4 regions of the Paenibacillus sp. JZ16 genome follow, and region 2 is predicted to be linked to each of the others. Evidence: predicted binding sites of a transcription regulator. Region 2 holds the regulator's gene; each other region holds the start of a gene.
The links. The regulator Rex, encoded in region 2, represses fermentation and respiration genes when NADH is low (regulators of the CRP and FNR family bind a similar motif). The targets are predictions, from matches to a motif close to TTGTGAAATATTTCACAA.

Region 1 (8,273 bases), 2.3 Mb from region 2:
TATTGATCAGATCACCCAAAAGATGTTGCTACAGCATTTAAGAGAACTTATATCCTGCGGGATCGTTGATAAAATCAAAACGGAAGGGTATCCGCTACACGTAGAATACTATCTTACGGAACGCGGGAGGAAGCTGTTAGAGGCGGTACTGATTATGCAAGAGATCGGCATTGAATATATGGTGGAACGGGGTCAAACCGAGCTTCTCGACCGCAAAGGCATCAGTTATAAGTTATGAAATCATGATCACCATACCCACAAAAAAGTGGGTAATTCACCGTTCACGGGTCCGAAATTATAATACTTGTAGAAATTGATTTTACTACGAGTAAAGGAGCCATGAACCATGAATACAGCGTTACTATTAGTAGACATTCAGAATGATTATTTTCCAGGAGGTAGAAATGAATTATTCAATCCCGATCAAGCGTTAACCCATGCTCAAGAAGCATTGTCGCTATTCCGGGAGAAGAATTTGCCTATTGTCCACGTTCAGTGTATTCTTCTGGAGTATAACGCTACATTTTTCCTCCCCGAAACCGAAGGGATCAACATTCATGAAGGCATAAAACCCCAATCCGACGAACAAGTCATCGTTAAGCACACGCCAGACAGCTTTTTTCAAACGGAACTGCAAGAATATCTCGAATCCATTAAAGTCACGCGGTTGGTCATTGGCGGCATGATGAGCCACATCTGTATCGATTCGACCGTGAGAACGGCAAGTCGCCTGGGCTATGAAGTCCTATTGCTCAGTGATGCGTGCACCACCCGAGATGTAGTATGGAATGATACGGTAATTCCTGCAAAAACCGTCCATGATACATTTATGGCATCGCTACAAGATACCTTTGCTCAAGTAGTCGACACGAGCAGACTTTACGACTTGATCTGACTTTCATTACATAAACTAAAACAACAGACGCTTAAGGGCCTGCCTCATATTAAAAAAGTACCCATGGTCCGAACACTTTAAAAGGTGCGGGCTATGGGTACCTGTTTGTAAATAATTTCGTAAGCCGATCTAATATCCTCGCGAATATTCCGGGCTTTCTTTAAGATGGACGATATCATGACCGGTTGGATTCTGGAAGGCACGAAGCCCGAAGGTTGGCGCAACCGCAAAGATATGATCAAAGATATCCGCTTGAATCGATTCATACACTCCCCAGTTGGTGTCATTGCTGAAAGCGTAGATTTCCAATGGAAGTCCGTTATCTCCCGGCGCTAATTGTCTGACAATCAGCGTCATATCCTTATGGATTTTCGGATGGTTCCGCAGATATTGATGGATATATTCCCTGAATACGCCTACATTCGTAAGCTGCCTGCCGTTCACTTTGCTTTCCGTATTAATCTCGTGTTCGATGTTGTAGGCGTTAATTTCATTTACTCTTGTCGTGACGTAATCGGTAAGGTAGTGAATCTTCTGAAATTCCTCAATCATTTCCCTGGTGCAAAAGCAGATGCTGCTCGTATCGACATAGAAGCTTCGCTTAATTCTTCTGCCTCCGGATACTTGCATGCCTCTCCAATTCTTGAACGAGTCCGAGATGAGGGCGTAGCTTGGAATCATCGTGATCGTTTTATCAAAATTCATTACTTTTACCGTATTCAATGTAATATCGATGACGTCACCGTCCGCATGATATTTCGGCATTTCAATCCAGTCGCCGACGCGCACCATATCATTCGATGATAATTGAACGCCTGCCACCAGACCCAATATGGAATCCTTGAAAACCAACATCAGAACAGCCGATATAGCACCAAGCCCGCTGAGAATGATCAAAGGATTCTGCCCGATGAGGTTGGAGATGACCACGATGCCGCCGATGATGAAGAGAACGATTTTCACCACCTGAATGTATCCCTTAATCGGTCTGATCTTGGAAACCTCAAACGAACGATAAATGTCATCAAACGCATTAAGCAGTGCATTCAACACCGTGATGGCGACGATAATCATGTACGTTGCTGCAGCTTTTTCAATCAAAACTTGATAAGCCGGAAAGATGGACGCCGAAAAATAAATAATGATTGCCGGCACGAGATGCGACAGCTTGTGGAACACTTTTTTCTCAACGATAATATTGTCCCACGTATACCGATTGTTGTTGACGATATGAACAATCGTCTTCAGCACGATTTTTTTGGCTATGAAATTAGCCAGCACGGAGATCACCGCGATAAATACAACCATGATCATATTCGAGAGATATCCAATGGTTTGTTCGCTCATGCCATATCCGTCTAGTTGATTTTTGATAAAGTCCATTGTTTCCTCCTGACGCAGTTTAAGATTAGCCTATTATTATAGAGGAGATTCTAGTACTACGCAAAGTTCAAGATAAGACATCGCTGGGTTGATTTGGAAGATGCTTGGTAAGTCTGTAAGGAAAACGAAAAAGAACACCGATTCGGTGCTCTTTTTGTCTGATTCGATCCGATCTATTTCGTTTCCTTTCCGTTACGGCTGACCAGCCCCCGCAGGCGCTTCATGACAGACTGAATTTCAGTATCGGTTAACAAATAATACGTGTTCACTGTCCAGGTCTCTCTGTTTTTCAAATGAAAAATCAGCACAGGAAATTTCGGAAGCAGCCACTCCCGAATGGAGGGGCCGCTGTAGCTGATGCTTGTAATCTCCGTCCAGGCTACGGTCCGCGTACCATCTGAAATGGAATTTTGATCGTAGGTGATGAGCTGCGTGTCTGATTTCAGTGCCTTTGGCAAGCTGACAACCAAATATCCTCCAAAAAACGGAATCCCTATTATGGCTGATGTGATACAAAAGAACTTACGAATAAAGGAAGTATCCATAAAAAAAGCCGCATACAGCAGAAACAGGCAGGTCAGCACAAACAGTAAACTGCCAAGTGTTTTGCCCCATGCCACGGATTTCCGATAAGATATCTCGTTCATGAATTAACGCCTTTCTGAAATTATTTGAATAGTCCGCGAATCCAGCGAACTCTATTTTTGACCACTTTAGCTGCGCCCTCACCGATAAAGGCTCCAATCGTACAACGGCGCGATGAATGTACCAAGAAACCGTCTCGTTTTGGTTTATGGTTGGATGGTACCTCCATTTTATCAAAGAGCGGTTTCTTTATGTTTGACTAAATGAAAAAAGGGGCCGTGTCTCCGTCATTTACAATGACATTTGGGACAGCCCCTTTAGTATGTATGATGGCGAAGCGTGGCTGCTCGAAACCACAATTCGCCGGATCGCGTTAGTCAGGATGTCCTCTATAAACTTACGGAGAGAGTATCCGTTTTTGACCGGTGAGCTCCTGAATCGGTTTAATGTTTTGAGTGAATTCCAGCGTGCCTAAATAGTTCCCTTCTTCATCCCTTACGGCAAAATAGCGAATGTAGACAAACTTATCTTTAACCGGGATCCAGAAATCTTCTGCATCTTTGACACCTGCTTTGAAATCAGCTAGGAGCTGATTGACGACGTGAACGCTTTGCGGAGGATGGCAGTTCTGAACACTTCGGCCGATCACCGCTTTAGTACGAACGAAGATTCGTTCTTTGCCCTGGGAAAAATATCGAACGATATCATGTTCATCGATAAAGGTTAGGTCGACCGGTAAATGATTTAAAATCGATTCCATCTGTTTGACCGATAAAATGCCTGTACTCATTCGGATATATCCCTCTTGCAGCGGAGAAGACGCCAATCCCTGATCTGCGCCAGGCTCAGCTGCTCTTTCAGGATTCCATTGTTGATCAGGCGCAATTAAGCAATAACCGACCTCTTCGCTTTGGGCAGCAATTTGAAGCCATTCATCCTCCGTCAACTTTTCCAGAGCCATAGGTAATAAGATATGTTCCTCTTTATAGATCATTTCTGTAACTTCGTTTAAGACGCGTCTGGCCAGATCCACTACGATCTCGGCATGCCCATCAAAATGAGTAAGTTTGGATTTCACTTCTTTTATGCCCATTCGGATACCGTCATCTACTGCCCACATCACCTTGGTCGGTCCATAAATTCCGTATTTCTCAAGAAAAGGAAACAGCAAATTTTCTTTGCGGCTGTAGTGTTTGTCTACATCATAGAGGAGACTGAAATCCTCCAGCAATTTGAGGCGATTTGCCTCTCCTTGATCCTTAAGAAACTGATCCAGATGCAGTGCGATTTTGAAGTTTGCCAGTCGATCGATTTCTTGGTTCTCCATCTTAAAGGTAAACACAGGATGTCCAGGCTGCTCTTCAGGCTTATGGGCTCTGTGAATGTCTTGGATGGAACCTTTAAATACCGCAGCATGCACGCTGCACAGTCGCTGTACTTCGGTTACCGGGATTCCTTCCTCCTGCATCAGCACTTGCTCCAGCTCCGATATTTCATCAACCGATATTTCGCCTACAGCTTGGTTGAATTTTGACTTTACTTCCTCCACGCTTTTTCCATGGTGAAGCTCTTTAATGATTTCCTTGAGCAAATGTAGCCGGGCAGTTCGATGAGCAGAAATTCCTTCCTCACGGTTATTAATTAATTCACTCATGTTCATCACCTCTGTTTTGATTCATTATATAAAGATAAAGTTCTATTCTGTTTACTTCTCTAAACTAGCATTCTCATGCACCGTGACTTGTGATTAAAAGCACATAGGGAATGAAGATTCATTGAACATAGAAAAGGTGATACGTCATCTTCGAAAAATCTTTATCCGCTTGACGGAATGGCCGCACGACTGAACGAAGCCCGCTCAGCCATATATACGTAACAACCCTTGTTTCCGAATTGCTACGGGGACCGTAAACAAAAAGCGACCGGTTACGGTCGCTTCATTATTGTATGTATAGAAGGGGGTCGAACCCTATAGTAAAAAATCCGTAACACTCTTTTACCAAGGCTCCACCAACCCGAACACAGGCTATTCGTACTTCTGAATCAGCAATACACTTTTGAATTTCTTCGTCTGAATCAACAAGGAAACCTACAAACGAGCTTTAAGGAGATGCAAAAAAGCAGTCCGCCTCAAACACACTACAAAAATACGGAGCCGCCCCAAGTTATACCGGAGCGGCTAGCCCGCGTCTCTTCACACAATCGCCCCTTGGGCGTACAGCATCTCCCTGAGCTGCGATGCATCGACTTCCGCCGCGGTGATTCCCATCTTGCAGGCCAGGGCCGCCGCCGTGCCCGCCGCTTCTCCCGTAGCCATGCAGCTTGGCGTCAAGCGCGTGGTCGCCAGTGCTTCATGCGTGGTGGAAATGCAGCGCCCTGCCGCGAGCAGATTTACTGGTCCTCGGGCCACCAGGCAGCGGTATGGAATACTGTAGGAACCGTCATTCTCGATGGTAGCCTCCATGATCCCTTTGCCTGACGGATCATGCAAGTCAACCGGATAACCGCTCCTCGCAATGCCGTCTTCAAAATGTCGTCCCGTCACCACGTCCTCCATCGTTAACCGATACAGACCGTCGATTCGGCGCGACTCCCTAATTCCGATCTGGGGGGCAACCGAGGAAATGGAGGCCTCGGCAAATCCAGGCACCCGCGATTTCAAAAATTCCGCCATCATCAGCACCTGTTTGCGCCCTTCCTCCTCCGCCAAAGTCAGTTCCTCGACGTCGGTCGCGCTTAAGCCTTGTACCCGCGTACAGTTAATCAGCACCTCATCCTTCTCCGGCCCGATAAACAGCAGAACCTGATCGCGGTTGATCGGGACCTCGGCAGCCTTCCACTCCTTATAAAAGCCGGAAACCCCCGTGAGCGGAATACGCTCATTCTCTAGTTCGGCAAACGGCGTCTTGTGATAAAAATTGTCGGGATCAGCAAGCATCGCCTTCCGAATCGCCTCCACGTCAACACCCCGCATCCGGAATTTCATCGTCATCGGCTGCGACAGCCCGTCGCTTTCGCGCCCCTGAAGCGTCGGTGCTCCCGCCAGATAAGCGACGTCCGCATCCCCGGACGCATCGACGAACATCTTCCCGTCAACCTTGATTCGCCCCGATTTTCCAGTAAGGGTCACGGACTGGATGTATTCGCCTTCACGTCCGACTTCGTCAACGAAGCTGTGCGAGACGAGCTTCACCCCCGCTTCGCGCAGCATATCGACGGCAAGCACCTTATATATCTCTGGATGGTACGGCGTCAGCGTATTCACGAAACCGACGGTATCGCGAAGATGGCCGGGCGAGCCCCCTCGCTCCATCAGGCGCTCCACAATTTCCTGTGCCATACCGCCGATGACCCGTTCCCCTTGCTGTGTATGAAACGTCATCCAAGGATAAACTCCGGCAGCCGTAGACATCCCGCCGACAAACCCGTACCGTTCAATCAAGATGACGCTTGCCCCCTGCCTGCCGGCGGCAATGGCGGCGGCAATGCCCGCCGGCCCCGCACCTATAACTACCACGTCCGCCTCCATGATCCGTGTCCTGCTGTCCATCTCTTTTTACTCCTCCTTTTAAGCGTTATTTACGCTATTCCTTGAGACCCGTCATGGATACCCCTTCGACAAACTGCTTCTGCGCAAAGAAAAACACAATGAGCAGTGGTAATGTCGCCATAACCGAAGCGCTCATCAGCAGATGCCACGATGTCCCCGACTCGTCGGTAAACAGCGATAATCCCAGCGGCAAAGTCATCAGCTTACGGTCATTAATAAAGATCAGCGGATCAAAAAAATCGTTCCAGCTCGTCAAAAACGTGAAAATGATCAGCGTGGCAATTGCAGGTTTTGCTAACGGCATCATGATTGTGGAATAAATCCGCAGCCTCGAGCAGCCGTCAATCATCGCCGCCTCCTCCAGCTCCTTCGGAATCCCCAGAAAAAATTGCCGCATCACAAACACCCCGAACACACCGCCTGCGCCGAATATAGGCAAAATAATCAGCGGTAAATGCGTATTGATCCAACCCAGCTCACGCATAAACAGAAACATCGGAATGGCAATGACCTCATTCGGAATCATCATCGTGCTCAGCAGCAGCAGAAACACCAGGCTTCTCCCCCAAAAAGGAATTCGTGCGAAGGAATACCCCGCCATGGAAGAGAAAAGCACAGTGCCCACGGTAACCAGAAGGGCGATATAGACGCTGTTGCCATAAAATAGATGGAACGGGATCGTCTCCAGCACTTCCGCATAATTCGCCCATCGTATCGGCGACGGAATCAGCTGCGGCGGAAAAACAAACACATCAGCCGGCTGTTTGAGCGAAGTCGAGACCATCCACACGAACGGGGTCATCATGACCACCGAAACGGCAAGCAGCAGCAGATAATGGAACAGGTTCCCGCCTGCCGGGTTACCCCTTTTAGCAAATAGACTAGCTTTCATTCAGAACCCACCTTTTTCTCATCTGCCATTGTGCCAGCGTAAGCAGCAGGGTGATGACAAACAGCACATAAGCCAGCGCAGAAGCATATCCGAACTCGAACAGCTTAAAGGCTCGTTCCCAAATGTTGTAGACGAGCACCTTCGTGCTTCCAGAAGGCCCCCCTTGTGTCATCACGTAAATTTGTCCGAACACCTTCAACGAACCGATAATGGTCATCATCAGGGTTAAAAAAATCGTCGGCGTGATCATGGGTACGGTAATTCGGAAAAAAATCCGCATTCTCCCCGCGCCATCGATTCTGGCCGCCTCGTAGAGCTGCGCCGGAACCTGCTGCAGCGCCGCAATGAACAAAACCATATTCAAACCGACATTTTTCAGAAGACTGGTCACGATAACAACGGGCATGGCAAGCCGGGTATCGTACAGCCAGGCCGGTCCGGTAATGCCGATCATGCGCAGCAGCTGGTTAATGAACCCGGAGTCCGTGGCAAACATATACTTCCAGACAATCGACCAGACCACCAGCGAGGTCATGACCGGAATAAAGATCAATGTCCGGAAAAAGCCGGCTCCGCGGATATTTTTTGATAACGGGATTGCAAGCAGCAATGCCAAAGTAATGTTCAGCGGAACAAGTCCGACGGCAAAATAAAGCGTATTGCCCAGCACGCGCCAAAATTCCGCGTCCCCCGCAATCGTTCGGTAATTCTCAAATCCGATGAGCTTGGCCTCACCCAGCAGCGGCCAATCAGTAAAACTCATATAAAGCGCCATAATGAGCGGGACAAGCAGCAGCAGAATGAACCCCAGCACCATCGGCAGCACAAACAGCCAGCCCGCCAAATGGTCTCCGCGGTTTAAAGGCCTGGTCTTCCTTGCCTTCCTTCGAAATGAACGGCCGGGCCCTTCAGATTTTATCGTTTCAAGTGTGGTCATGTCGCTTTCCTCCTTGTGGGGCACCTCTACA
Region 2 (8,273 bases):
AGGACTTGAACATGGACGTGACCATCGTGCCTTGTCCGATCATTCGCGAAGCTGACGGTCTCGCTCTAAGCTCGCGCAACGTGTATTTGAAGCCGGAAGAGCGGGAACAGGCACTTGTGCTGTCGGGCTCATTACGGACGGCTCAGGAGGCAATCCGGCAGGGACAAGCGACGACGGCAGGAGAGATCCGTGCGTTTCTTCGGGATTATATATCCCGGTCCCCGCTCGCAGACATTGATTATGCAGAATTGCTCACTTTCCCGGAACTTGTTCCTGTGGAAAATTCATATCGCATTGCGGATGAAGGCAGAACCGTCATTATGGCGCTGGCCGTACGATTTGGCCGTACCCGCCTCATTGACAATGCGTTACTTCAACCAAAAGTAGGGGGATCCCATGTTTAGAACAATGATGAAATCCAAAATCCACCGCGCAACGGTGACGGAAGCCAATCTGAACTATGTGGGCAGCATTACCATTGATGAGGATCTGATGGAGGCTGCAGATCTTCTGGAGAATGAAAAAGTTCAAATCGTGAACAATAACAATGGCGCCCGTTTGGAAACGTACGTGATCAAAGGCGAACGCGGCAGCGGCGTGATTTGCCTGAACGGGGCAGCTGCAAGGCTTGTACAGCCTGGCGACAACGTCATCATCATTTCTTACGCCATGATGTCCAAAGAGGAATACGACAATCACACCCCAACGGTCGTGATCGTTGACGAATTGAATAAGCCGGTAAACACGGAATACCGTGAGGTTCACGCCGCGGTTCTCTAAAGGTCTCCTAAGAACCAAAATGTGTCGGGACCTTAAAGGGATGAAAAGACCGTCTTCTACAGAAAATGAGTGCAGGTCGACGCACTGATCTCATTTTTCCGCTAAGGGTGGGATGCAGCTATGTTTCAACATGTATTCGCTGAAATGAACAACATGTTAGATGAAATTGTGAAGCATTACCCTTCTGCTCAAGGTCCCCAAAAACAGGCGCTGGTACAAAACTGGAACATGCTTAAAAGCATGAGCGAGGGCATTATCGAGGAATGGCTCCATTTTGAAGAGAAGATGGCCATCTTCCGCGAGAGTGCCGCCTCGCCTCCTGTTTTTCCACCGACCGAAGCGCCTGAATTGCAGCTTGATGCATTTATTCGCGGTCAAGGTTATTACAAGTTGTTGATGTTCCAGCCGGCCATACAGCAGTTTGAGGCGGCCGCCACCGTATTTCCGGATAGCCTTCTGATCAAGCTGTATATTGCGATGTCCCATCTTTATTTGGGGCAAACCATACCGGCATCCGATGTATTGGTGTCCATCCTGCCCCTGGCAGACAACAAAAAGATGCGGGCGATGATTTACAATGCGCTTGGATGCATCGAGGTGTTGAATGGACAGCAAGGGAAGGCCGAGGAGCATTTCGCACTGGCGATTCACAGCGACCCGACGCTTCCTGACCCCATTATCAATTTGGAGGTCTGCAAGCAGAATCGAGGGGAACTCCAGTACGGCAGCCAATTGATCTCTTTGCTGTAAAAATCAAGCCAAAACAAGAAGCGATGTCAGAGCTCATCCTTGAGACTTTGGTATCGCTTTTTGCCGTATGGAGCTAACGGAGGAGAGCGGGGATTTTGTACCCGGAATGTTCAAAACCCGCAACTTCTGGTATGCTGTTAATTAGTCTGGAGGAAAGGGATTTTATCGAAATGAAATTTGCCGTATTGGATTTTGAAACCACGGGCAACCAGTCAGCAGATGAGATCATTCAGGTTGGACTGGCCATCATCGAAGAGGATCGAAGCATCTCCCGCGTATACGGCACCTATGTCAATCCCGGGATTCCGATCCCTCCTTTTATTACCGGTTTGACCGGCATTTCCGACAGTGATGTAGCGGATGCTCCGTCATTGGAAGAAATGATGATGGGACTCGTGCCCATGCTCGACGATGTTGTATTGGTTGGGCACAATGTCGCTTTTGATTTTAACTTTTTGCAAAATGCACTCGATCGCTGCGGCTATTTACCGTTCAGCGGCCGAATTCTAGATACGATGCACTTCTTAAAAATATGTTTTCCCTCGCTTCCTTCTTATCAGCTTGGGATGGTGTCCTCTCATTTCGGCCTGGAGCATGACCGTCCGCATCAGGCGGACAGCGATGCACTTGCCACAGCCTATGCGCTGCTGAAATGCCTGGAGGAGATCGATGAGCTTCCTCTGCTTACCGTGCAGCGGTTAAGCGACCTGTTTGCCGACGAGGACAGCGACTTGGCCTGGTTCTTTGACGGCATCCGTGCCGACAGGGAGCTCCAGGCAGTACAAGCCGGAGACACCCATACGTACTATCGTCAATTTGCCCTGGCCGTTGACGATTGGAACGATATAACGCCTGCCAGGGATGAGACGGAGCCTAATCCCTTGGCTGATGTAAGCTTTGAGCAATACATGAATGATGTCCGTGAACGTCTAAAGGAAACGCTGCCTCATTACGAGAGCAGGGATGCCCAGGACATGATGTTTCAGGAAGTGATGCAGGCACTCGATAACAATAAACATTTATTGATCGAAGCCGGCACGGGAACAGGCAAATCCCTCGGGTATTTGCTGCCGGCGATTTATCAAAGCGTGAAGCAGGAACAGAAGGTTATGGTGAGCACGCATACGATCAACCTTCAAGAACAGCTGCGTGACCGGGATATTCCCCTGCTCACCCAGGTTGTTCCTTTTCCTTTTAAAGCGGCTATTTTCAAGGGAAGAGGCCATTATTTGTGTTTGAGAAAATTTGAACATAAAATAAATAGAAGAGATTTTCATTCCCCGAAGGAAGATGTGATCACCGCAGCGCAAATGCTGGTTTGGTTGACCCAGACGGAGAACGGGGATGATGAGGAGCTGAACCTTGGCGGCCGTGGAGGGGATTTCTGGGAGACCATCTCCAGCGATTCGGATTCCTGCCTGGGCCGTGCCTGCCCATGGTTCCGCAAATGCTATTATCACAGGGCCAAACATGAAGCGGGCATCGCGGATGTTGTCATTACGAACCATTCGAAGCTGTTCACCGACGTGAAAGCGAATCACCAGCTGCTTCCGAGTTATGAGCGTCTCGTCATCGATGAAGCGCATCATCTGGAGGACGTCGCGGGCAAGCACCTTGGCTTGCAGATGAAATATTTTTCGGTTGTCCATACGTTGACCCGTATGTACAAAGACAGCCGAAGCGGTCAGCTTCCGGCTCTTCGCCAGCTGCTGCAAGCGTCGTCCCATGAGAAGGCTGTCGAGTGGTCTTCCATCATCGACCGGATTTATCCGGATCTGATCACCGTCAAAGAGAATTGGGACCGGCTCAGCGACCAATTGTTCGGACTTCTTCCGGAGCGCGGAGACGCGACTCCGGGGGATGCCGGTCAATTCTCGCTTCGCTTATCGCCGCTGAAGAAGCCGAAGGATTGGAATTCGCTGGCCGAGCTGGAGCATCAAATCCATCTGACGCTGGGTGATGTCGTTCGCAAGGGTGACAAGCTGATTGCCGAAATGAAGGAAGATCTGGACGACTACAGCGCGGACAGTCTGTTAACAGACCTATCGGGTCTGTTTAAGGACCTGGCGGCACACCGCGAGGACCTGAGGACCTTCATGTCCCTGAACGATGAGGGCACGGTTTACTGGATGGAGGCGAACGGCAACTTCCGCGGCAAATCGCTGCAGCTTTATGCGGTGCCTGTCGACGTCAGCACCCACTTAAAGGAATTGTTTTTTGACAAAAAACAAAGCGTGATCCTGACATCGGCGACCTTGTCGGTGGACAAATCGTTTCAGTTCATGATCGAGAACTTGGGTCTTCAGGAAGCGGCAGATAACGGCAACCTGAACACGGTCCTGCTGCCGTCCCCGTTTAATTACAGGGAGCAGGCTCTCCTTGTTGTGCCGCGCGATTTTCCGAGCGTGAAGGGCTCGGTCGGGGATGCACTCTTTGTGAATACACTTGTGCAATCATTGGCTGATACGGCCATCGCAACGCACGGTCGCATGCTTGTCCTGTTCACCTCGTACCGCATGCTGCGTCAGGTGCATGAGCCCTTGAAGGAGGCGCTGGGATCCAGCGATATTACGGTACTGGGACAAGGGATGGACGGAACCAGCCGTACCAAGTTAATCCGGAGATTCCAGGATAGCAGCGCTTCGGTTCTGCTGGGCACCAGCTCCTTCTGGGAAGGAGTAGATATACCCGGTGAGGCGCTCACCTGCCTTGCCATCGTCCGGCTGCCGTTCCAGCCGCCGAATCACCCTCTGGTCGAAGCCAAGAGCGAGCTTCTGCAGCAGCAGAAGAAGAACCCGTTCATGAAGCTTTCGGTTCCGCAAGCGGTCATTCGCTTCAAACAGGGATTTGGCCGACTGGTACGGACCGCGCAGGATAAGGGGATTGTCATCGTTTACGATACTCGGGTCATTGAATCCTATTACGGGAAGTATTTCTTATATTCCTTGCCTGGACCGAAGATGGAGCACATGCCGACAGAGGGGATCGTTCCCCGAATTTCGAAATGGCTGCAGGAAGAGGCAGGCATAGGGAACCAAGCTGAATAAAGTGAAACCATGAACGAGCACAAACAAATGTAGTTATTAACCTATTATTAGGGGGAGCATGCATGAAATCGGAAAAAATTTCGGAAGCCGTGGTCCGCAGATTACCTGTATACTTGCGCTATTTGAATGAGCTTCAGAAAAGGGAGGTCTCCACGGTTTCCTCCCAGGAACTGGGGCAGAAACTGGACCTCAATCCTGCTCAAATTCGTAAGGACCTAGCGTATTTCGGTGATTTTGGACGGAAAGGGATCGGATATGACGTATCTTATCTGATCGAGAAAATTCGCCAGATTCTAAAGCTGGACCAGAAGATCAATGTCGCATTGATTGGGGCCGGTAATCTTGGACATGCATTATCGAATTACAATGCATTTCTGAAGGACAATATGAAGATTGTGGCGGTTTTCGATTCGTATTCTCCCAAAGTTGGTATGAAAATTAACAATTTGGTCGTACAGCCGATGGAGGAACTGGAGAAGACGGTTCATGAGTACGGCATTCGTATCGGGATTATCACCGTTCCGGATTTTGAGGCGCAGAATGTAGCGAATCAACTAATCGCGGCAGGCATCGAGGCTATCCTGAATTTTGCGCCGACCATCCTGAAAGCTCCACCCCATATCCGGATCCATACGGCAGATTTTACTACGGATTTGCAGAGTTTGGCCTATTATTTGGATAACGGCAAGGAGGATGCAGCACATGACGACAACGAAGTGGATGGTTAAAAACGGAACGTTTGCGGTACTAGAGGAAGGCAGATCCGTGTTACACGGATATATGGTCGTGGAGAACGACCGGATCACTTACCTGGGTGAAGAAGAGCCGACTGTCCAAGAGGGAACAGAAATCATCGACGGAACCCATCTGTTTTTCCTGCCTGGATTGGTGAATACGCACGGACATGCGGCCATGTCGCTTCTTCGCGGGTATGGCGACGATCTGGCACTGCAAGTATGGCTTCAGGAAAAAATGTGGCCGATGGAAGCCAAATTCACGGCCGACGATGTATACTGGGGAACCTCGCTCTCCGTGCTGGAGATGATTAAAGGCGGAACCACGACATTTGTGGATATGTATGATCATATGGATCAGGTTGCAAAGGTAGTGGAGGACTCAGGCATGCGCGGCGTTCTGACGCGCGGTGTCATCGGATTATGTCCGCCTGAGGTGCAGCAGCAGAAGCTGGAAGAGGCGGTTGCATTCGCGAAAGACTGGCATGGTCAGGCTGACGGTAGAATTACGACGATGATCTCACCGCATGCACCCTATACGTGCCCGCCGGATTTCATCGAAAAATTCGTGCAAGCGTCACATGATTTGAATCTGCCTTTGCATACGCATATGTCCGAAACGGAAACGGAAGTAGCTCAGAACGTAAATGACTACGGACTTCGCCCTGTTGCCCATCTAGAGAAGCTTGGCATGTTCTCCCGTCCAACGCTGCTTGCGCATGCCGTCCATCTGACCGATGAAGAAATCGAAATTCTGGCCAAACATCAAGTTATGGTTTCGCATAATCCAGGCAGCAATTTGAAGCTTGCCAGCGGCATCGCTCGCGTGCCTGCACTGCTGAAAGCCGGGGTCACCGTGTCTTTGGGTACCGATGGACCTGCCAGCAATAATAATCTGGATATGTTTGAAGAGATGCGGCTGGCCGCACTGATCCATAAAGGAGTAAGCGGGGATCCAACCGCAATTCCAGCATCCGAAGCGCTTCGGATGGGTACAGAATATGGAGCCAAGTCAGCCTTCCTTACGGATATTGGTACGCTTGCGGTAGGCATGAAGGCAGATATGATCGCACTGAACACGGATCAGGCGCACTTCCTTCCGAAGACGGATTACATTTCTCATGCTATCTACTCCGCCAGTGCGAAGGATGTAGAGCATGTATGGGTTGACGGCAAGCAGGTAGTGAAGAATGGCGCGAGTCTCACTCTCGATGAGGAACGTATCCGCCGGGAAGCGCAGCGTGCCTTTGAGCGTCTTACAACCCTCTAGGGAATAATCAAGGGGAGCGAGGAAGACGGATTTGAAGAAAAAAACGAAGTGGATATTGCTGAGTGTATCCGGCGTGCTGCTGTTACTGCTTGGTTTACAGCTCTATTATTCATATGTGATGAAAGATGCTTGGAATGAAGAAAGAATGGCAATTGCTGCCGCCAAACAGCATGGCCAATTGGTTACGTCCGGGAAGACCTATAAATCGGTGTGGGGCGAGGACAATAACTATTGGGTGATAAGCGGGAAGGATCAGGACAATCAAGATCGTATGGTATGGGTGAAATTTACGGATGACAACGTACCTGTTGAAGGTGCCGACGCTGTCCAATCCGTTTTGTTGAATACGGGGTTGTCAGAAGACCAGATGCGGGAGCAGATTTATAACGAATTGCCTGGCGCAGAAATTAAGCGGCTGCTGCCTGGAATGTATGAGGGCGAGTATGCCTGGCAGCTGCAGTATGAACACAACGGTCAGCGCGGTTATCGGTTTTATCGTTTTCAAGACGGTAACACCATCGGTAATGACATTATTCTTCCAAATCAATAAATAAGAAGTAGAGAGGGGCCCTTTAATATTCGCGGGTTCCTCTCTTATTTTCTCTATAATTGTAAGCGTATTCAGAAATAATATGGAAAAACTGTTCTAAATATTTTCACAGACATGCATGAAAAAGTATATAAGATGTGATATACTCATACTTGTACAAAATGAGCATATAAACTACATGCATCCCTATATATCGTTGTTATATGTATTATTGTATTGCAACATGATAGACAAAATTTCATACAGAAATGAAGGAGGAACTTCATGAAACTACGCATTGTACCTATCGTGCTGACTGTCGTGATCTCAGCATCGGTTCTCTTTGGCGGATGGTTTCTGTATCGGCAGATGGCTTTGCAAAATCCGCTGGCCAATGTTGTGTCACAATATGACGGCGTGAAGGATTCACATATAGATATTAAACAGAATACCGTTACTTTGAATCTTGATTTGGCTCCGGATACAAATTTGCAAGGCTTGGTCCAGCATATTAAGAAGGAAGGCAAGTCTGTGATTGGCAATCGGGAATTGAAAATCCAGGTGGAGGATCATTCCTCGGAAGCACTGGATCAATGGTGGGAGAAGGCGATGCTGTCAGTCGCTGAAGCGATGGATAATAAGCAGTATACCGATATTCAATCATCGCTCGAGCAGCTTGCTGCCCAGTCTCCGAATCTGAAAGCAAAAGCAACGATTGATGACACCAACGTCTATGTCAGCTTGTCAGACGGCAAGTCTGGTAAATTTATAATCTTGCCGCGTCAGTCTGGCAACATGGAGGTGTGGAATCATGCCTAAATTAGCTAAAGAAATCATGTTAGGCTTTATTCCGGTTTTGCTGGTATTCCTTGTGTTTGTCGGCGTGAACATCGTGCCCCTGCTCATCGCTGCAGCACTTGTAGGCGGCTTGTTGTTTATCGCGAAGATGAAGGGCGGCATCGCAGTAGGCGCAGCGAATGAGCGGAAGCGGAAAAAGAGCGGACCTGCCAAGCTGACGTTCGAAGAAATCGGCGGGCAGGATAATGCGAAGCAAGAGCTGCGTGAAGCACTGGATTTTCTGATTCGTCATGAAGACATTAAGAAATTCGGGATTCGTCCATTGAAGGGCATTCTTCTCACCGGGCCTCCGGGAACAGGGAAAA
Region 3 (8,273 bases), 3.1 Mb from region 2:
CCACGAACAGGGCCGCTACGGGAAGCAGGAGTCTCCGGGCCATACGGCGCGCCCGTTCCTGAAGATCCCCCATCGTGCGCAGTGTTGTGAACATCAAGCCATGCAGCAGGCAGAGCATCACCATCGTCAGTCCGCCAACCACAGTATAGCCATTCACAACATCAAACAATCCGGCATGCAGCTGCATCTCCTCGTTAATGGGGAGCCCCTGAATCAGGCAGGCAAAGACAACGCCGAGCAGAAATGGCGGAAGCACGCTGCCGGTGAAGATCGCACCGTCCCACACCCGTTTCCAGCGAACATCGCCCACCTTGCCGCGGAATTCAAAGGCCACCCCGCGCCCGATCAAGGCCAGCAGAAGAAAGACAAGCGGAATGTAGAAGCCGCTGAACAGCGTCGCATACCAGTTCGGGAAGGCGGCGAACATGGCGCCGCCCGCCGTCAGCAGCCAGACCTCGTTGGCGTCCCAGAACGGGCCGATCGAGTTGATCAGCACCCGGCGCTGGGTATCATTTTTGGCCAGCAGCTGCGTGGACATCCCGACCCCGAAGTCGAAACCCTCCAAGAAGAAGAACCCTATAAACAAGACGGCAACGAGCACAAACCACAGTTCGTTAAGAGACAGCATTGTAGCCCTCCTTATTAAACGGATCGCTTGCGTGGTGGTCCTCTTCCTCCGCCGCATACGGTCCTTTCTTAATGACTTTGATAAATAGATACGCCATAACGGCTGCCAGCACCGCATAAATGGCAGTAAACATGATCAGCGAGAACAGGATCGAGCCTGCGCTGACGTTCGGTGAAACACTGTTCTCCGTAGTGATCAGTCCGAATACCGTCCAAGGCTGGCGTCCGATCTCCGTCATGATCCATCCCGACGTATTGGCGATGAACGGCAGCGAAATGCCGAGCAGCATCAGTCTGAGGAACCATTTGCCGGCCTTCTCGACCTTTTTGCGCAGCATCAGCCACGCTCCGTACAATCCCAGCAGAATCATGACGCTGCCAGCGGCCACCATAATCCGGAAGCTCCAGAAGGTGGTACGAACCGGCGGAATATAGTCTCCAGGACCATATTGCTGTTCGTACTGCGCCTGCAGCTCCTTCATCCCGATGACTTCACCGGAAAACTTGCTGTAGGACAAAAAGCTGAGCAAATACGGGATTTTAAACTCCATCGTGTTCTCCTGCTTATCCGGATCGATGGCCGCAATGACCGTCCAAGGCGCAGGATCATCGCTCGTTTCCCACAGGCTCTCCGCAGCGGCCATCTTCATCGGCTGCGTATCCACCAAATACTGCGCCTGCTGGTGACCGAATACCGCAACCAGAATAGAGGTAATGAGGCCAATCACGATGGCGATGTGAAATGATTTCTTAAAGAAATCCAGATCCTGCTTCTTCATCAGCTTGTAGGCACTCACACCTGCAACGAGGAACGCCCCGGTTGCCAGTGCCCCGAAGATCGTGTGCGGGAACTCCACCAACAGCTGACCGTTCGTAATCAGTGCGAAGAAATCATTCATCTCCGCCCGCCCATTATTCATCTCGAATCCGACGGGACGCTGCATGAACGAATTCGCTGCCAGAATCCAGAATGCGGACATCAGGGTGCCGAAGGACACCAGCCAGATACTAAGCAGATGGACCTTCTTTGATAAACGGTCCCAACCGAATATCCACAGTCCAATAAACGTCGACTCTAGGAAAAACGCCAGCAATGCTTCAATGGCAAGCGGTGCGCCAAATACGTCCCCGACAAACCTTGAGTAATCCGACCAGTTCATGCCGAACTGGAATTCCTGCAGAATCCCTGTCACAACCCCGACCGCAAAGTTAATCAGGAACAGCTTTCCCCAGAACTTCGCCATTTTCTTGTAGACTTCCTGGCCTTTAACAACATACATCGTCTCCATGATGGCAATCAGAAACGCCAACCCGATGGACAACGGTACGAAAATAAAGTGAAAAATGGTTGTCGATGCGAATTGAATTCGCGCCAGCATAACCGGATCCATATCAGATACCCCTTCCTTTAGCTCACGTGATCACTTCAAATTTGATTCTTTTTGTATTGTCGCAGACCACGCCCTAAAGGATTGTGATAAACATCACAATATCAGGACTGAAACTGGAGCAAAAAGTTATAAATTTGTGACGAAAATCACTAAGTGAATTGCGATTTTGTGCACATCGAGGAAAATGGAAAGGACTCGCTGCCTCTGCTCGCGATTTAAAAGCCTGTATTTACAATATAAAAAGCAGGCTGACATGAAGGCCAGCCTGCTTCGGTGTATCTGCGCCCTTATTGAACCGCGCCAATCTCGGTCTCGATGAGCTTGAATTCCGTTACGTCCGCGATCCCGCGGTTGGTTATGCGGATTTCCGGAATCACCGGCAGCGCAATGAGCGAGAAGGTCATGAACGGGGCATGAATGTAGCATCCGAGCTCCTTCCAAGCTTCCTCCAAGGCAGCGACCTCCTCCGCTACGATCTCAACCGGACGGTCCGCCAGCAAACCGGCAATCGGCATCGCCACCTTCGCCAGCACCTTGCCGTCCCGTACTACGATCATGCCGCCACCGCACGCCGCCAGCTCATTCGCCGCGAGTGCCATATCCTCGGCATTTGTGCCCATCACAAGCAGATTGTGGCTGTCATGCGCTACCGTGGACGCAACTGCGCCGGACTTCAGTCCGAAGCCGCTCGCAAAACCGAGCGAGATTTGTCCCGTCGTGCCGTGGCGCTCAATGCATGCCAGCTGAACCACGTCCTGATCCAGGTCTGGCTGGATGACGCCCTGCTCCACGGAGAGCACCGCCGTCATTTTAGCGGTACGGGCGCTGTTCTCGATGACGCGCACCACGTTCACTTCCGTGCGAGTTGCATCGAATTTGCTGCGCAGCAGAAAGTCATCCGCAGTAAGCGAACGCTGCAGTTTGACCGAGTTAAAGGCTTTTTCCGGGTATTGATATACAGGGAACGCCTTCACGAGTCGGCCGTTCTCTGCAACCACTTCGCCATCCGTGATCACAACGGAAGGGACCATGCTCAACAGATCATCAATCAGCAATATATCCGCCGTTTTGCCAGGTGAAATGCTGCCAAGCTCCATGTCCATCCCGAAATAACGAGCCACGTTGATCGTTCCCAGCTGGATCGCCGTAACCGGGTCCACGCCCTCTTCCATAGCGCGGCGGACCACATGGTTCATATGTCCGAGTCTCAACAGCGTCTGCGGATACACATCATCCGTAACCAGAGAAATATTGTCTGTGCGCACCTTATCTTCCGTTATGACCTTAACAACTTCCTTCACATCCTGCCAAGCCGAACCCTCGCGGATCATCAGGTGCATGCCGAGGCGAACCTTCTCCAAAGCCTGCTCCCGGGTTACCGTCTCATGGTCGGAGCTTACGCCGGTTGCCATATATGCCTGCAGCATCCGGTCGTCCTCTGCCGGAAAATGCCCGGTCACCGTCTTGCCTGCACGCAGCGTGGCTTCGATCTCCCCGCTCATGGTCGGATCGCCATACACGACGCCCGGGAAATTCATCACTTCGCCAAGCCCGGCAACACCGGGCCATGTCAGCCCTTCCTCAATGTCGGCTACGCCCAGCTGCGCCCCGGCATCCTCCAGATCGAAGGTTGACGGCACACACGAAGGTATGGTGGTGAACACCTTCATCGGCAGCTGCTGCCCTTCCTCGTGCATCCAGCGCACGCCCTCCATGCCGAATACGTTGGCAATCTCATGGGGATCCATATATACCCCTGTCGTTCCGCTAACGATAGCCGCCTTGGCAAACTCGGTCACGGTGAGCATCGTGCTCTCCACATGCATATGGCCGTCGAGCAGGCCCGGCGAGATATATCGGCCATTCGCTTCGATGACCCGAGTCCCCTCCCCGATCGTGTGATCCGCGTTGCCGATATAAGCAATGCGCCCGGAGGCCATGGCCACGTCCACTCGCTCCTGAAGCTCGCCTGTAAACACATTTACCAGCGTGCCGCTCTTGATGACCAGATCGGCTGGCTCCTGTCCTAAGGCAACCTTCCCCAGCTGCCGGCTGACCTCGTATCGTTTCTGTCTCTGGATTGAACTCATGATGATTGCACGCTCCCCTTTTTTTTAATGAACGGTAAGAATACAAAATCGATCCGCTGTATAACACGCCAAACACCCCGGGCAGCGTATCTGCCCGGGGTGCCTGTACTTATATCCATAGAGGAAGAGAAGTCCCGTGCATCAGCAATGGTATGCTATCTAGTCTGCACATCACCTCATCCGTTAAAACCTGCCGGATTCCAATCAAGATGATTTTCCAGCCCGGCTTCCATAATTGCGGAGCTTTAGCTAGGTGGTGGGATTCTCAACCTTCATGTAGTCAAGTCATTTACGGTAACCTGGTAGAAACGCCTGGGCCCTATTCCCCGGCATATACATCAAGATTTGATTTTGAAAAAACGTACCCTTCCATTCTTTTCGTTTCATTTGTTGTATGAATTATAATCCTCCTGCCCGAGAAGTCAAGCCATTGGAAGGAACTGTACATCACACACTCTGCCAGCTTTAGGCCAATTTCCGTCCCATTCTGTGTACACGCTCAAGCCATTGCTTTCTTGCCACTTCAGGCATTTTGCGAAGCTGCGTAATGTTCGTGGCACGCACACTGCCTACGCCGCAAAACTTCAGAATGGAATGTTTCATCATTTGATGCCCCGGCTGGCCGAGATAGAAACGGTAGTAGACGTACGGCGAATCCATCGTGACGATCAGACGGGCCGTCTTCCCTTTGAGCAGCTGCTCCGGCAAGGGCGAGTTCTTGCGGTATTTAAAGGCAAAGCCCGGCAGAAACACCCGGTCGATGAACCCTTTGAGCAGTGCCGGCATGCCGCCCCACCAATTCGGGTACACAAATACCAGGTGATCCGCCCAAGAGATCAGTTCCTGCGCTTTTTGCAGATCCGGCTCCAGCGGTTGTTTACCCTCATAGCCGCCGGAGAGATTCAGGTCAAACTCCAGCTCCGCAAGCACCAGCTCCCGCACCTCCGCCCCAGATTCGGCCGCCCCCCTCGCATAGACCTCGGCCAGCAGGCTGCCATAGCTGTTCGCAATGGGATTGCCTTGAATAATTAAAACCTTTTTCATATGTTTCTTCCCCCTCGTAATTTGGTTAACAAACACTAACCTAATGGTAAAAAGAAAAGGTCACGCCGGACCTTTTCCCAAACCTGTTAATGCCAATAAATGCGCCGTCACTTCAGATGCCAGCGGCGACAAAGGTTCCTCCAGCTCCCCTTGCATCGTTGCGATCGCCAACTGGTTGAATGCACCGATGATCAACACGGAGGTTAACCGCGTATTCTGCGGCGGAATATCCCGCTGCAAGACCGCTTGCTCAAGCAGATCATGCAAGGCGTCCAGCGGCTGGCGTCCTCTGCTCTTGAGCACCTCCGTAAACAGCTCGTGATGCTGGGACAAGAGCAGCAAGCCGTATTTATCCTCGTCATACGAAGCCAGCACCCGGGTGACGAGCGCCGACAGCCGCTCTGTAAACAAGCCGGGGCGGGACGCATAATCATCCACCAGACGCGTATAGCTGCTGCAGTATTCCTCGAACGCCTCCGCTGCCACGGCATCCTTATTCGTAAAATGCTTATAGATCGCCGCATCCGTTACGCCCGCCGCCGCGCCGATCTCCTTCACCGATACGCCGTCCACGCCCTTCTCCGCGAAGAGCTTCATGGCAGCCTGCAAAATATCCTTCTTCTTGCTATCGAAATGTGGTTTCTTTTTCATGCTCATATCATAAGTGAACGCTAACCAAATTGCAATAACCAACGCAAAAAAGAGGCTCCTCCTCGCCCGGAGTGCCTCTCCATTCATATTTCTTCGCTTTTCGCCGCTTAAAATGCACACCCAACCTTTTTTAACCATGAGCTCAATCTCATGCCTATCTTAAGCTCCGGCTTCAACAGGCGCCGCCTTTACCTTTTTGCCGTACAGCAGCATAAGCGGGATGCTGATCACAAATGCCCCGGCAACTAGCAAGAAGGGAATTCTCGGATCAACTCCATATGCCCAGCCGCCAATGATGCCGGATGGCGAAATGACAATGAGGATGAGCACCTGGAGCAGCGCGAATATTTTGGCGCGATTCTCATCGTCAATGGCGTTGGCCACCGCAGTCTCCAAGTATGGGTACGTCATCATGGTGCCGATTGCGGCAATGACGGTACTCAAGCTCAGCACCAGCAGATCCCCTTGCGGCGCAAACACCAGTATGACATTGGACAATACCGATATAACGAACCCCCATACCATCGTCCGGTGCACATGCTGCTCTCCGATTCGGGGCATGATCCACCGCATGAATATGAGCATAATTACGGAGGAGAATGCCGGAAAGACGGAGATCAGGCCGCTCCCCAAATGCAAATATTCCACCATGAAAATGGAGACGTAGGTCGTCTTCACCGTCATCTGAAAATTAAATAATATATACACCCCGAAGATCATCAGCAGCAGCGGGTTTCCGAGCATGCTCTTCATCACCGAAGCATAGTCGGACATCCCCTCCCGCAGGCTCATTGCCTTCGTTTCTTTCATCTTGCGGTAACCGATATCCGTCTCCCTTGTCGCATAGTGGCGCCCGATGAACTGGATCGTCATCAGGATACAGGCCAACACGAACATGATGCGCACCCCGGGCACAAGCGTGAAATGATACACCAGCAGCCCGCCGATCGGTGCAAACAAGCCGCCGACAACGCTAATCAGCTGCAGCAGCGTAAAGACATAGGTCCGCTCCTTCGGCGCGGTGTCCTCCACCAGCAGACAGTAAAAGGCGGTATGCGGCACCTTCTGAAAGCCGTTGATGACCGCCGCGATCACAAAAAACCAGAAGTTCTGCGAAACCGCCCAGAGCAGCGTAGCCACGGTCCAGCTTAGTACGTCGAAGTACAGCAGCGCTTTTTTTCTGCCTAAACGGTCCGTTAAATACCCGCTGAGAAACGAAGAAAGCACCTGCACAAGCAAACCGATGGAGGTAATCCAGCCGATTCCCGTCTCGGTTACCCCAAGTTGGTACATGTAGATCGAGGTGTACGTCGTGAACATACTGTAAGGAATAAGAAACAGCGGCTCGTAAACGAGACAGCCCCGCGCATTGCCAGTCAATTGCCGAAACGAAGTAGAACCCATAATATCCTCCGGACCTGAAGTGTAGTCGTTGCTTAGCCATTATAGCGCAACCGGGCCTGCAGCAGGATAGGAATGTTGAAGGATTTTTGAGGCGATTCGGGAAATGCCGATCCAATCAGCAAGGTTACTCCTTGCCGCGCTCAGCAGCCCCCTCACCTTCTTGTAAGCCAGCCTCAGGCAATAGCACGGTGATGGTGGTTCCTCGGCCCACTTCAGACCACACCTTTACCCGGCCCCGATGTGCTTCGACAATCGCCTTGGCGATACTCATCCCGAGTCCCGAGCCGTCCATGCTCTCTTCAGTATTCGTTCCCCGGTAGTAACGCTCGAACAGATTGCAGCGGGTCTCTTCGTCCATCCCCACGCCTTGATCCGCAACCACGATCGCCGCACCGCCCGGACGTCTCTCCACCCGGACCTCAACGTTTACCCCATCCGGATTATGCTTCACGGCATTCGTGATCAGGTTATCCATCAACCGCTGCAGCCACTTGGCATTGCCGTCGACGAGCAGCGCCTCATCGCCGCCGATATAGTTGAAATTCGCATCCAGCGTAGCATCATTGACGTATTTCAGCACGCAGCGGCGCACCAGCTCATTCAGGTCAAGCCGGGTCAGCTCCTGCGGGCGGATCTCGCTTCTCAGACGGAAGACGAGCGAGAAATCATTGATCAGCTCCAGCATGTAGTCCCCTTTTTCCCGAATCACCGTTCCCATCTCCCGCAGTTCCTCCTGACTCCAATCCTGCGGTGCATTCTCAAGCATATAGCCGTAACCCTGGATGGAGGACAACGGAGTACGCAAATCATGCGATATCCCGGACATCCATTCTTCCCGGTTACGATCGAGCCGCTCCCGTTCCCTCTCGGTCTCGGCAAGCTGCTCCGCCATCTTGTAAAACGAATGAATCACTTCCTTGTACAGCTTGAAGCGCGTGCGCAGCTTTCCGTTCTTACGGAATACCCGCTTCCGGTCCTTCGGCGTCAGCACTTCCTCGTAAGCTCCGCTCCCCATCCGCTCAAACCACCCGGTAAACAGCAGCAGCGGCCGGCTGTACCGATATCC
Region 4 (8,273 bases), 3.2 Mb from region 2:
CACGGAAGCCACTTGCGCAGGCGGTCCCGGGAACGATCGGTAATCTCGAACATCGCCCGTGCATGCTCTATGGCAAGCGGGCGCAATTCAACATGGTCGTCTAATGTGTATCCAAACATAAGGTATCTCCTTTGTTCTCTCGTGAAGTGTATGTAACTTTAACGAGTCCGCTTCACTTTTTGTTCCAATGCGTAAATATCCTCTTCAAGGGAAATCATACGCTGACTAACAACCGTTCTGCAGTCGCTGAGCGCTTGATTGTATAGATGAGGCCCTAAGGTCTCCGTGAAAAAATCAAGAACACCCTCTGCGGCTAGATGGCCGAGGGTTTCGCCGCGCTCGGTCTCAAAGTATTCCTGAACCAGTCCAATCAGCTGTTCGCGTTGTTCTTTAGGGAATTTGGTAGGTTTCATAAGATGATTGCAGGCCTCCTTCATAGCTGTTTTTCTCTCCATGCTACCCTATTGACCAGCCCCCGTCAAAACGATTTTCGCCGGCATTTTCGGTTGTGGGAGAATCTTCTGTGTGCGGGTTAAGATGCTGGGAGCAGACTGCTTGCCGAATCCTCATCGCAAGCTGGCGACTTGCGGCACGGAGGTGCCGAATTCCTTGAACAATCGCGGCATTACAGGTATATTTAAGGGAAACACGTTTATACAGGAGATAGACAGAAATTACAGGACGAAAGGTTGATCAACGTGGAGAACCATCGGGGAACCCCCTCCAATTTCATAAAAAATGTTATTACCGAAGACCTGAAGTCCGGTAAAGTCAAGGAAATCGTTACCCGCTTTCCGCCGGAGCCGAACGGCTACTTGCATATTGGACATGCCAAGGCCATATGGATCAATTTCACACTGGCCGATGAATTCGGCGGACGGACGCACTTGCGGTTCGATGATACGAACCCGGTGAAGGAAGACATTGAGTATGTTAACTCCATTAAGGAGGACGTGAAGTGGCTCGGATTCGATTGGGAAGAGCTGCGGTACGCGTCCGATTATTTTGAAGAGATGTACAATCGTGCCGTGTTGCTGATTAAGAAAGGGAAAGCTTATGTGGATGACCAATCCGCCGACCAAATCCGCGAAACGCGCGGAACCCTGACCGAGCCAGGGCATAATAGTCCATACCGGGATCGCAGCGTGGAAGAGAATCTGGATCTGTTCGAGCGGATGCGCAAAGGGGAATTCGCCAACGGAGAACGCGTGCTGCGCGCCAAGATCGACATGGCTTCGCCGAATATTAATCTGCGGGATCCGGTCATCTACCGGATCTCTCACGCGCATCATCATAATACAGGCGACAAGTGGTGCATTTATCCGATGTACGCTTTTGCCCATCCGCTGGAGGATGCCATTGAAGGGGTTACGCATTCCCTGTGCTCCCTGGAGTTTGAGGATCAACGACCGTTCTATGATTGGGTTGTGGCCGAATGCGAGATGGACAGCACGCCGCATCAGTACGAATTCGGACGTCTGAACGTGGCGCAGACGGTTACGAGCAAGCGTAAACTGAAGCAGCTCGTCGACGAGAATGTGGTGGACGGCTGGGATGATCCGCGCATGCCGACGATCTCCGGACTTCGCCGCTTGGGGTATACGCCTGAAGCCATTCGCAACTTCGTGTTTGAGACGGGAATTTCGAAGGCGTACGGAACGGTGGACCGTCAAGTGATGGAACACTTTATCCGTGAGGACCTGAAGCTGAAGGCGCCGCGTACGATGGCTGTGCTGGACCCGCTGAAGGTGGTCATTACGAATTACCCTGAAGGTCAGATCGAATGGCTGGACGCCGAGAACAACACGGAGAATCCGGAGATGGGGATTCGCCAGATTCCGTTCTCGCGCGAGATTTATATTGAGCAGGAAGATTTCATGGAAGATCCTCCGAACAAATATTTCCGCTTGTTCCCCGGCAACGAGGTCCGTTTGAAGCATGCGTACTTCATCAAGTGTAATGACGTCATTAAAGACGAGAACGGCAAGGTCGTCGAGATCCACTGCACGTATGATCCGGAGACGAAGAGCGGCAGCGGCTTTACCGGACGCAAGGTGAAGGGAACGATTCACTGGGTGGAAGCCACGCAGGCCGTACCTGCTGAATTCCGCCTGTTCGAACCGCTGTTCAAGGACGAAGAGGAAGAAGCCGAATTGGTGCAGGAGGTTGCAGGCGAGGCGGAAGAAGCAACTGCCGAGAAGTCCTTCCTGGACGACATCAACCCGAACTCGCTGCAAATCGTGCAGGGATTCGTGGAACCGAATATGAAGGATGCTGCGCCGCAGGACAAGTTCCAGTTCTTCCGCCATGGATATTTCAACGTCGACTCGAAGTATTCGCAGCCAGGACGTCCGGTATTTAACCGCGTGGTCTCCCTGAAGAGCTCGTTCCAGCTTCCGAAGAACTAAATCAAGATAATGGTATAGGCGCGTTTAAGAAGTCTCCTGTGCTCTATAACGTAAACAAGACTCGAAGATTCCGTTACAGGATTCATTCGAGTCTTGTTATATTTACGATAATACCATCTTAGTGAACGGCTTGGTACAGGACCACGGTCTAACTCGCAGCGTATTCCTCCATCTCGTCGCTATCGAGATCGTCCGGATGCAGTGGCTGATACCCGTGCTTGCGAAGGTTGTACCACATCCAGCCAAAACCGATGGCACCCACAATGGCAAGCATCGTGCCGGTGAAGTACATGATCTGCGCCCCGAAGTTCTGGAACATCCAGCCGCCGGCAAGACCGCCGATGACGCCGGATATGCCGCTCCAGCTTAAGGTATAGATCGCTTGTCCGGAAGCGCGATACGGCGTTGGTACAAACAGCATCGTCAGCTGCACGCCGACATAGAAATAGCCGCCGAAGGTTACGCAGTGCAGGAGCTGGATGAAGGCCACCTCCAGCGCGCTGTTGGCTTCCGCCATCAGCAGCCAGCGGAGGGCGAAGAGCAGGCTGACAATCGTTAGGCAGCCGACCAAGACATTGATTTTTCGTTTCAGGAAGCGGTCAAACAGAATGAAGATCACCACTTCGAATATCGACGAGAAGAAGATCGCAAGGCCTACCATCTGCTTGGTACCACCAAGCTCCAGGATGTACAGGGACATAAAAGTGTTATTAGCTGTGTTCGGGATGGATACCATAATGCCTAACAGGATAAAACAGACAAAATAGGAGTTCAGAAACAGTCTACCGAGTCCTCTAAGGCTGACCGATGCCGATGCTGTCGTCTTCTGGATAGAGGGCAGCGTAAACATGAACACGGCCGCCACCAGCAGCATAATCGAGAACACGATGGCGATGCGCCCTGACCCGAGCCGATCGATGACAGGCCCTGCAGCGATGGCCGTCAGCGCCCATCCGAGCGAGCCCCATAGCCGGAAGGAGCCGAACTTTTGCTGCGTCCCCTCAATATAGGTTAGAATCAGCGAATTTGTCTGCGAGAACATCGGAGTCTGGAAGAAATAAAAGAAAATCATTGTCATGTATATCATTGCATAGGTATTCGCTTGAAATACAAGCTGAACCAGCAGCAGCGTACCGGTCATCATGATCAGCAGTATCCGCTTGATGTTTGCCGCCCGATCACCCCAGAACCCCCAGAACGGATTGGCGAAGATGGACACAAATGGCGCGATCGCCATCAGGCTGCCGATTTCAATTTTGCTCATGCCGATGTCTTGCAAATATAACTGGAAGAAACCGGTGAAGATGACCATGGTTCCGTAAATGAAGAAGTTGAACAGCTTGAGCGATATCAGCGAAGGTTGGGCGTTGTCCATATTCCGCAAGTAGGTCATTCCTTTCAAACCGAATACAATCCACAATCGCGGCATCGAAAAAATAGCCGCTTTCCCTTTCAATGTATCACGCATTGAAAAGGGATACAAACCAACTTTTAAATGATTTTCCATTATTCTGGTTATTAACCTATAAACTGAATCAAGTTTTTTTACAACGTGTAAGAAAGGCTGGTAGAATATATGAGCGGTCAACCCATAGATGTCGGCTTTTCGCCGGATCAGGTGACGGGTATCGTACTTGCAGGCGGGGCCTCCCGGAGAATGGGAAGAAACAAGGCGCTTCTGCCCATGCAGGGAATGAGTTTGATCGAGCGAACGGTCCAGGCGCTTGACGGGGTTAGCGGCCGCGTCATCCTATCCACCAATACCCCGAGTCTTATCAATTTCTCGGATTGGAATGCATTCCCGACCGTTATGTCGGGCAAGGCCCGATGGCGGGTCTTCATGCAGCGCTCAAGTCATCCCAAAGCACATGGAATATGGTCGCTGCGTGCGACATGCCCCATATCCATGAGCGTTTCCTTCGGGGATTGCTGTATCTGGCGAATCAGCAGCTCACCGCCGATGCTGTAATTCCTGTTGTAGAAGGCAGGGTGCATCCGCTGCTTGCGGCATATCGCAAAGAAATCGTAGAAGGCCTTGAACGCAGGCTGAACAAGGGACAACTTCGCATGGTGGAGTGGGTGCAGGAGCTGAATGCCGTCTTCGTGCACGAGGAGCAATTAGAGGCAATTACGGGTCTTGATCCGCGCAAAATTTTATTTAATATGAACACGCCTGGGGAATACGAGGCAGCAGGCGGCCTGATGAATGCGGACTTGCCTGAGGATAGATAGTAGATTTCTATAGCTGAATAAAGGTGTGCAAAAGCACGACGAAACGGTATTCATCATAAAAAAAACCCCGCCAGCTAAATGCTTGGCGGGGATTTTAATATCAACCATATGACTGCCTTCGGCTATTATACGCACAGCCGACGGTTTATCCGCCGATCTGTGACATACGCCGGACGGTTGGGGTATGGCTTTGCATTTTTTTCTCGAGCGCGAGCGCCATTTCATGATTCAACGGTTTGGAACCCAGCGCTTTGCGGAACAGGTTTGCCACCGCGGAAGGATCATCGACGACGCGGCGCACGTTAAATTCGTCGGACCAGTACAGGCAAGCCTTGATGTGGCCGTCAGCCGTCAGTCTGAGGCGGTTGCAGGAATCGCAGAAATGATCGCTGACCGGATGGATCAGACCGAAGGTTCCTGTAGCTCCAACCACCTTCATATTTCGTGAAGGTCCGTTGCCGGATGGCCCCTGCTCTTCCTGAATGGTCCAACCCGCCTCCTGGCACACTTCGGATACCCGGCTGAGCGGCAGATACGAATCTCGCCAGGCATCGGACGCTTGCCCGATCGGCATGTATTCAATAAAGCGGACATGTAGGGGACGATCGAGCGTCAGCGCGATAAAGTCGCGAATTTCGTCTTCGTTGAAGCCCTTCATTAACACCATGTTTAGTTTGATGGGATCCAGGCCGGCTTCATATGCGGCTTCAATGCCTTCCAGCACTTTACGCACTTGACCGCCGCGCGTAATGCGCGCGTAGCGATCCTCATGAAGCGAATCCAGACTGATGTTGATTCGGGTAAGTCCGGCTTCCTTAAGCAGGTGAGCTTTGGAGGGGAGCATGATCCCGTTGGTAGTCAGGGATATATCTTGAATTCCTTCAATGGAAGCAATCATATGGACCAAGGATTCCAGATCCTTGCGTACCAGCGGCTCGCCGCCGGTAAGGCGTACTTTGGAGACACCCATTGGGGCAAGGACGCGCATGATCGCTGCGATCTCTTCATAACTCATAATCTGATCGGGAGGTTGGAATTCCATCCCTTCTTCCGGCATACAATAGACACAACGAAGATTGCATCGATCTGTCACCGAGATACGAATATAATCATGGACCCGACCGAAAGAATCTTTAAGCGGTTCGATCATGGAAATCCCCCTTTATAGCATGCATGGTCACATTGTAGCCATTCCCCGAACGGGAGTCAATGCATTGTAAGGGTCATGTCAGCCGGACAAGCTGCGTGGATAAGTTCAAGGATTTGTGAGAAGTATCACAGAAAACGCTTTCGGGATCCAGTATATTGAAGCTGTGGACAAAAGCTTTCTCCCCTTGAAAGCGAGTAGTGACATTCTAGATTTCCGAAAGTTTCCTGATTTTTCCGAAATTTTCGGAAATCATTTCAAACTGCTTTCATTAGACGTTCATCTAAGATATACTGTCAAGGATATCACATCCAACAAGAAAGGTTACCAATAGGAGGTTCGATATGGCGATATCACCTGTTCAAACTTTGGAGGTGCCTGACGTCTGTCACAGATGGCTTGAAAACCGGGGTACGGTCTACGAGCTGCTCATCGATTTTTTGGGCAATTGGCCCAGCTTGTCTATGATTGCGGAATGGAGCCGCGGAAGCGGAATAAGCAAGGCTGCGGAGTGTTCGAAGGCCGGTACGGACCTGATGACCTATTTATGTGGACGCTCACCTGAGGAATTGGTTCGGATTTGCGAATACGAAGGGGCGGAATACCGCCGATTGCTTCAGCAGTCCAAACAGCGTCAAGCGGCAAAGTCTCATTACACGAAGGATGGATGCGCTCAGGATTTAGCCGATTGTTATGCATCCGTCGGTGTTGCCTTTAATAAACTGCACGGGGAAGCGGACGATCATATAGCCATTGAACTGGAATTTATGACACTGCTTCATGACCGTATGCTGAACAATACGTATTGTGAACATAGCATGCTGCAATTGATGGAGGTTCAAGAGAAGTTTCTGGAGGAGCATCTGTTGTCATGGGTGCCATCCCTCTGCAAGGATCTAAAAGGCTCCACGGAAAGCCCGCTTTATCAGTCGGTATTCAGTCTGCTCGAGGAGTTCCTCGCACAGGATCTGAACATGCTGAAGACGTGGAAGCATTCCAGGGAAGCTGTGCTGGTACATTAGCGAGCCAGGACCATATCATAGTCATCAAAAAAAGCCCCAGCCTCCTAATGTAGGAAGCCGGGGCTTTGATGTTCTAATTAATCTTCGATTCTTTTTTTGCTGAACTTCATCAGGAACTCGTACACGATAGGTACCACCACGAGTGTGAGCAGCGTCGAGCTGATCAGACCGCCGATAACCGTGATGCCAAGTCCTTTCGAAATGATGCCTGCGCTGTTCTCCCAACCGAATACGAGTGGCAGGAGAGCGCCGATCGTTGCGAGTGCCGTCATAAGAATTGGACGAAGACGGGTAGCGCCGGCTTCAAGCAGGGCTTCGCGGGTGCTCATGCCTTCGCGTTCCATATGGATCACGCGGTCGATCAATACAATCGCATTGGTCACGACGATACCGATCAGCATGAGTACGCCCATGAGTGCAGACACGTTCAGTGTCTCGCCTGTAACAAGCAAACCGATAATGGCTCCGATGACAATGAACGGCAGCGAGAACAGGATGGCGAACGGTGCGAGACCGCCACCGAATGTAACCACAAGCACAAAGTATACAATCGCAATGGCTGCCAGCATGGCGAGTCCAAGCTGTCCGAAGGTTTCGTTGATTTGCTCGGTAACGCCTCCGAACTGGACGGATACGCCGTCTGGAAGCTCAAGCTTGTTCACTTCAGTCTCCAGGTTAGTGGAGGCCGACCCAACATCGCTGGACAGGATATCGGCTGTGACGGTCACAACCATTTTCCCGTCGATGCGCATAATAGAGTCAGGAGTCGTTCCTTTTTCCACCTTGGCCACGTCCTTGATCGGCACTTCGATACCGAGTGGAGAGGTGACGGTTTCGTTCTCGATTTCTTTGATGCTCTTATAGGTCTTGCTGTCCGTTTCAATGTAAACATTGTAAGTCTTGTCCTCAATTTTGACTTCGGTCAAGACCGGACGTTCCCGTACGGGAGACAGCTTCATTGCCAATTGTCCTGCGGTCAGGCCAAGGGAGCTCAGCTTCTCTTGGTCAGCAACCAGCGTATACTGCTCGAACGCTTCGGACAAGCTGGTTTCTGCATTCTCGAAAGTGGCTGTATCCTTGTTGGCAAGCTCTGCAATTTGATCAGCTACCGGCTTGATCTGCTCCAGAGAATCGCCAAAGACGTTAACCGTTAACTGGCCGCCGCCAAAGCCGCCGGCTGCCATGTCCATATTGGACCAAGTACCGTCCGGTACTTCCTTGGCAAGATCCTCGACAAGGGCTTTTTTAACATCTTCGAAGTTTTTCGTGTCCGGGTCATACATAATATAGAACAATCCGGAATTCGCTGATCCCATACCAAGCGGATTGCTTCCGCCGATGGAGTACTGCATCGTTTCGACTCCAGGTTGATCCAGAATCAATTTCTCCGCTTTTAATGCGCGTTCCTCCACATCCTCCAGCATGACGCCGGGCTCAGGAGAATAAGTCACCATGGCATATTTG

Region 1: BJP58_RS21510 (DUF438 domain-containing protein) is a predicted target of Rex. The motif match lies at 4,605-4,622, and genes of this name have one in related genera.
Region 3: BJP58_RS18055 (cytochrome ubiquinol oxidase subunit I) is a predicted target of Rex. The motif match lies at 2,100-2,117, and genes of this name have one in related genera.
Region 4: BJP58_RS17650 (TorD/DmsD family molecular chaperone) is a predicted target of Rex. The motif match lies at 5,904-5,921, and genes of this name have one in related genera.

Annotation. Positions count from the first base shown of each region.
Region 1 covers NZ_CP017659.1:4,760,840-4,769,112, reverse strand. Annotated here, with positions in the region: gene BJP58_RS21530 (winged helix-turn-helix transcriptional regulator) at 1-238, shown strand, start outside; gene BJP58_RS21525 (cysteine hydrolase family protein) at 347-895, shown strand; gene BJP58_RS21520 (mechanosensitive ion channel family protein) at 1,025-2,278, opposite strand; gene BJP58_RS21515 (DUF5381 family protein) at 2,452-2,925, opposite strand; gene BJP58_RS21510 (DUF438 domain-containing protein) at 3,261-4,517, opposite strand; gene BJP58_RS21505 (FAD-dependent oxidoreductase) at 5,058-6,413, opposite strand; gene BJP58_RS21500 (carbohydrate ABC transporter permease) at 6,448-7,305, opposite strand; gene BJP58_RS21495 (carbohydrate ABC transporter permease) at 7,295-8,242, opposite strand; gene BJP58_RS21490 (hypothetical protein) at 8,269-8,273, opposite strand, start outside.
Region 2 covers NZ_CP017659.1:7,021,002-7,029,274, forward strand. Annotated here, with positions in the region: gene panC (pantoate--beta-alanine ligase) at 1-404, shown strand, start outside; gene panD (aspartate 1-decarboxylase) at 397-780, shown strand; gene BJP58_RS31530 (hypothetical protein) at 925-1,530, shown strand; gene dinG (ATP-dependent DNA helicase DinG) at 1,701-4,577, shown strand; gene BJP58_RS31540 (redox-sensing transcriptional repressor Rex) at 4,640-5,305, shown strand; gene BJP58_RS31545 (amidohydrolase) at 5,280-6,581, shown strand; gene BJP58_RS31550 (cell wall elongation regulator TseB-like domain-containing protein) at 6,613-7,131, shown strand; gene BJP58_RS31555 (hypothetical protein) at 7,396-7,929, shown strand; gene BJP58_RS31560 (AAA family ATPase) at 7,922-8,273, shown strand, end outside.
Region 3 covers NZ_CP017659.1:3,959,121-3,967,393, forward strand. Annotated here, with positions in the region: gene cydB (cytochrome d ubiquinol oxidase subunit II) at 1-628, opposite strand, end outside; gene BJP58_RS18055 (cytochrome ubiquinol oxidase subunit I) at 615-2,018, opposite strand; gene ade (adenine deaminase) at 2,306-4,108, opposite strand; purine riboswitch at 4,366-4,467, opposite strand; gene BJP58_RS18065 (NAD(P)H-dependent oxidoreductase) at 4,574-5,152, opposite strand; gene BJP58_RS18070 (TetR/AcrR family transcriptional regulator) at 5,213-5,803, opposite strand; gene BJP58_RS18075 (MFS transporter) at 5,963-7,207, opposite strand; gene BJP58_RS18080 (sensor histidine kinase) at 7,332-8,273, opposite strand, start outside.
Region 4 covers NZ_CP017659.1:3,859,638-3,867,910, reverse strand. Annotated here, with positions in the region: gene BJP58_RS17685 (GNAT family N-acetyltransferase) at 1-119, opposite strand, end outside; gene BJP58_RS17680 (DUF2164 domain-containing protein) at 159-413, opposite strand; gene BJP58_RS17675 (hypothetical protein) at 526-693, shown strand; gene BJP58_RS17670 (glutamine--tRNA ligase/YqeY domain fusion protein) at 690-2,408, shown strand; gene BJP58_RS17665 (MFS transporter) at 2,557-3,837, opposite strand; partial or broken gene mobA (molybdenum cofactor guanylyltransferase) at 3,985-4,640, shown strand; gene moaA (GTP 3',8-cyclase MoaA) at 4,786-5,790, opposite strand; gene BJP58_RS17650 (TorD/DmsD family molecular chaperone) at 6,132-6,809, shown strand; gene BJP58_RS17645 (efflux RND transporter permease subunit) at 6,887-8,273, opposite strand, start outside.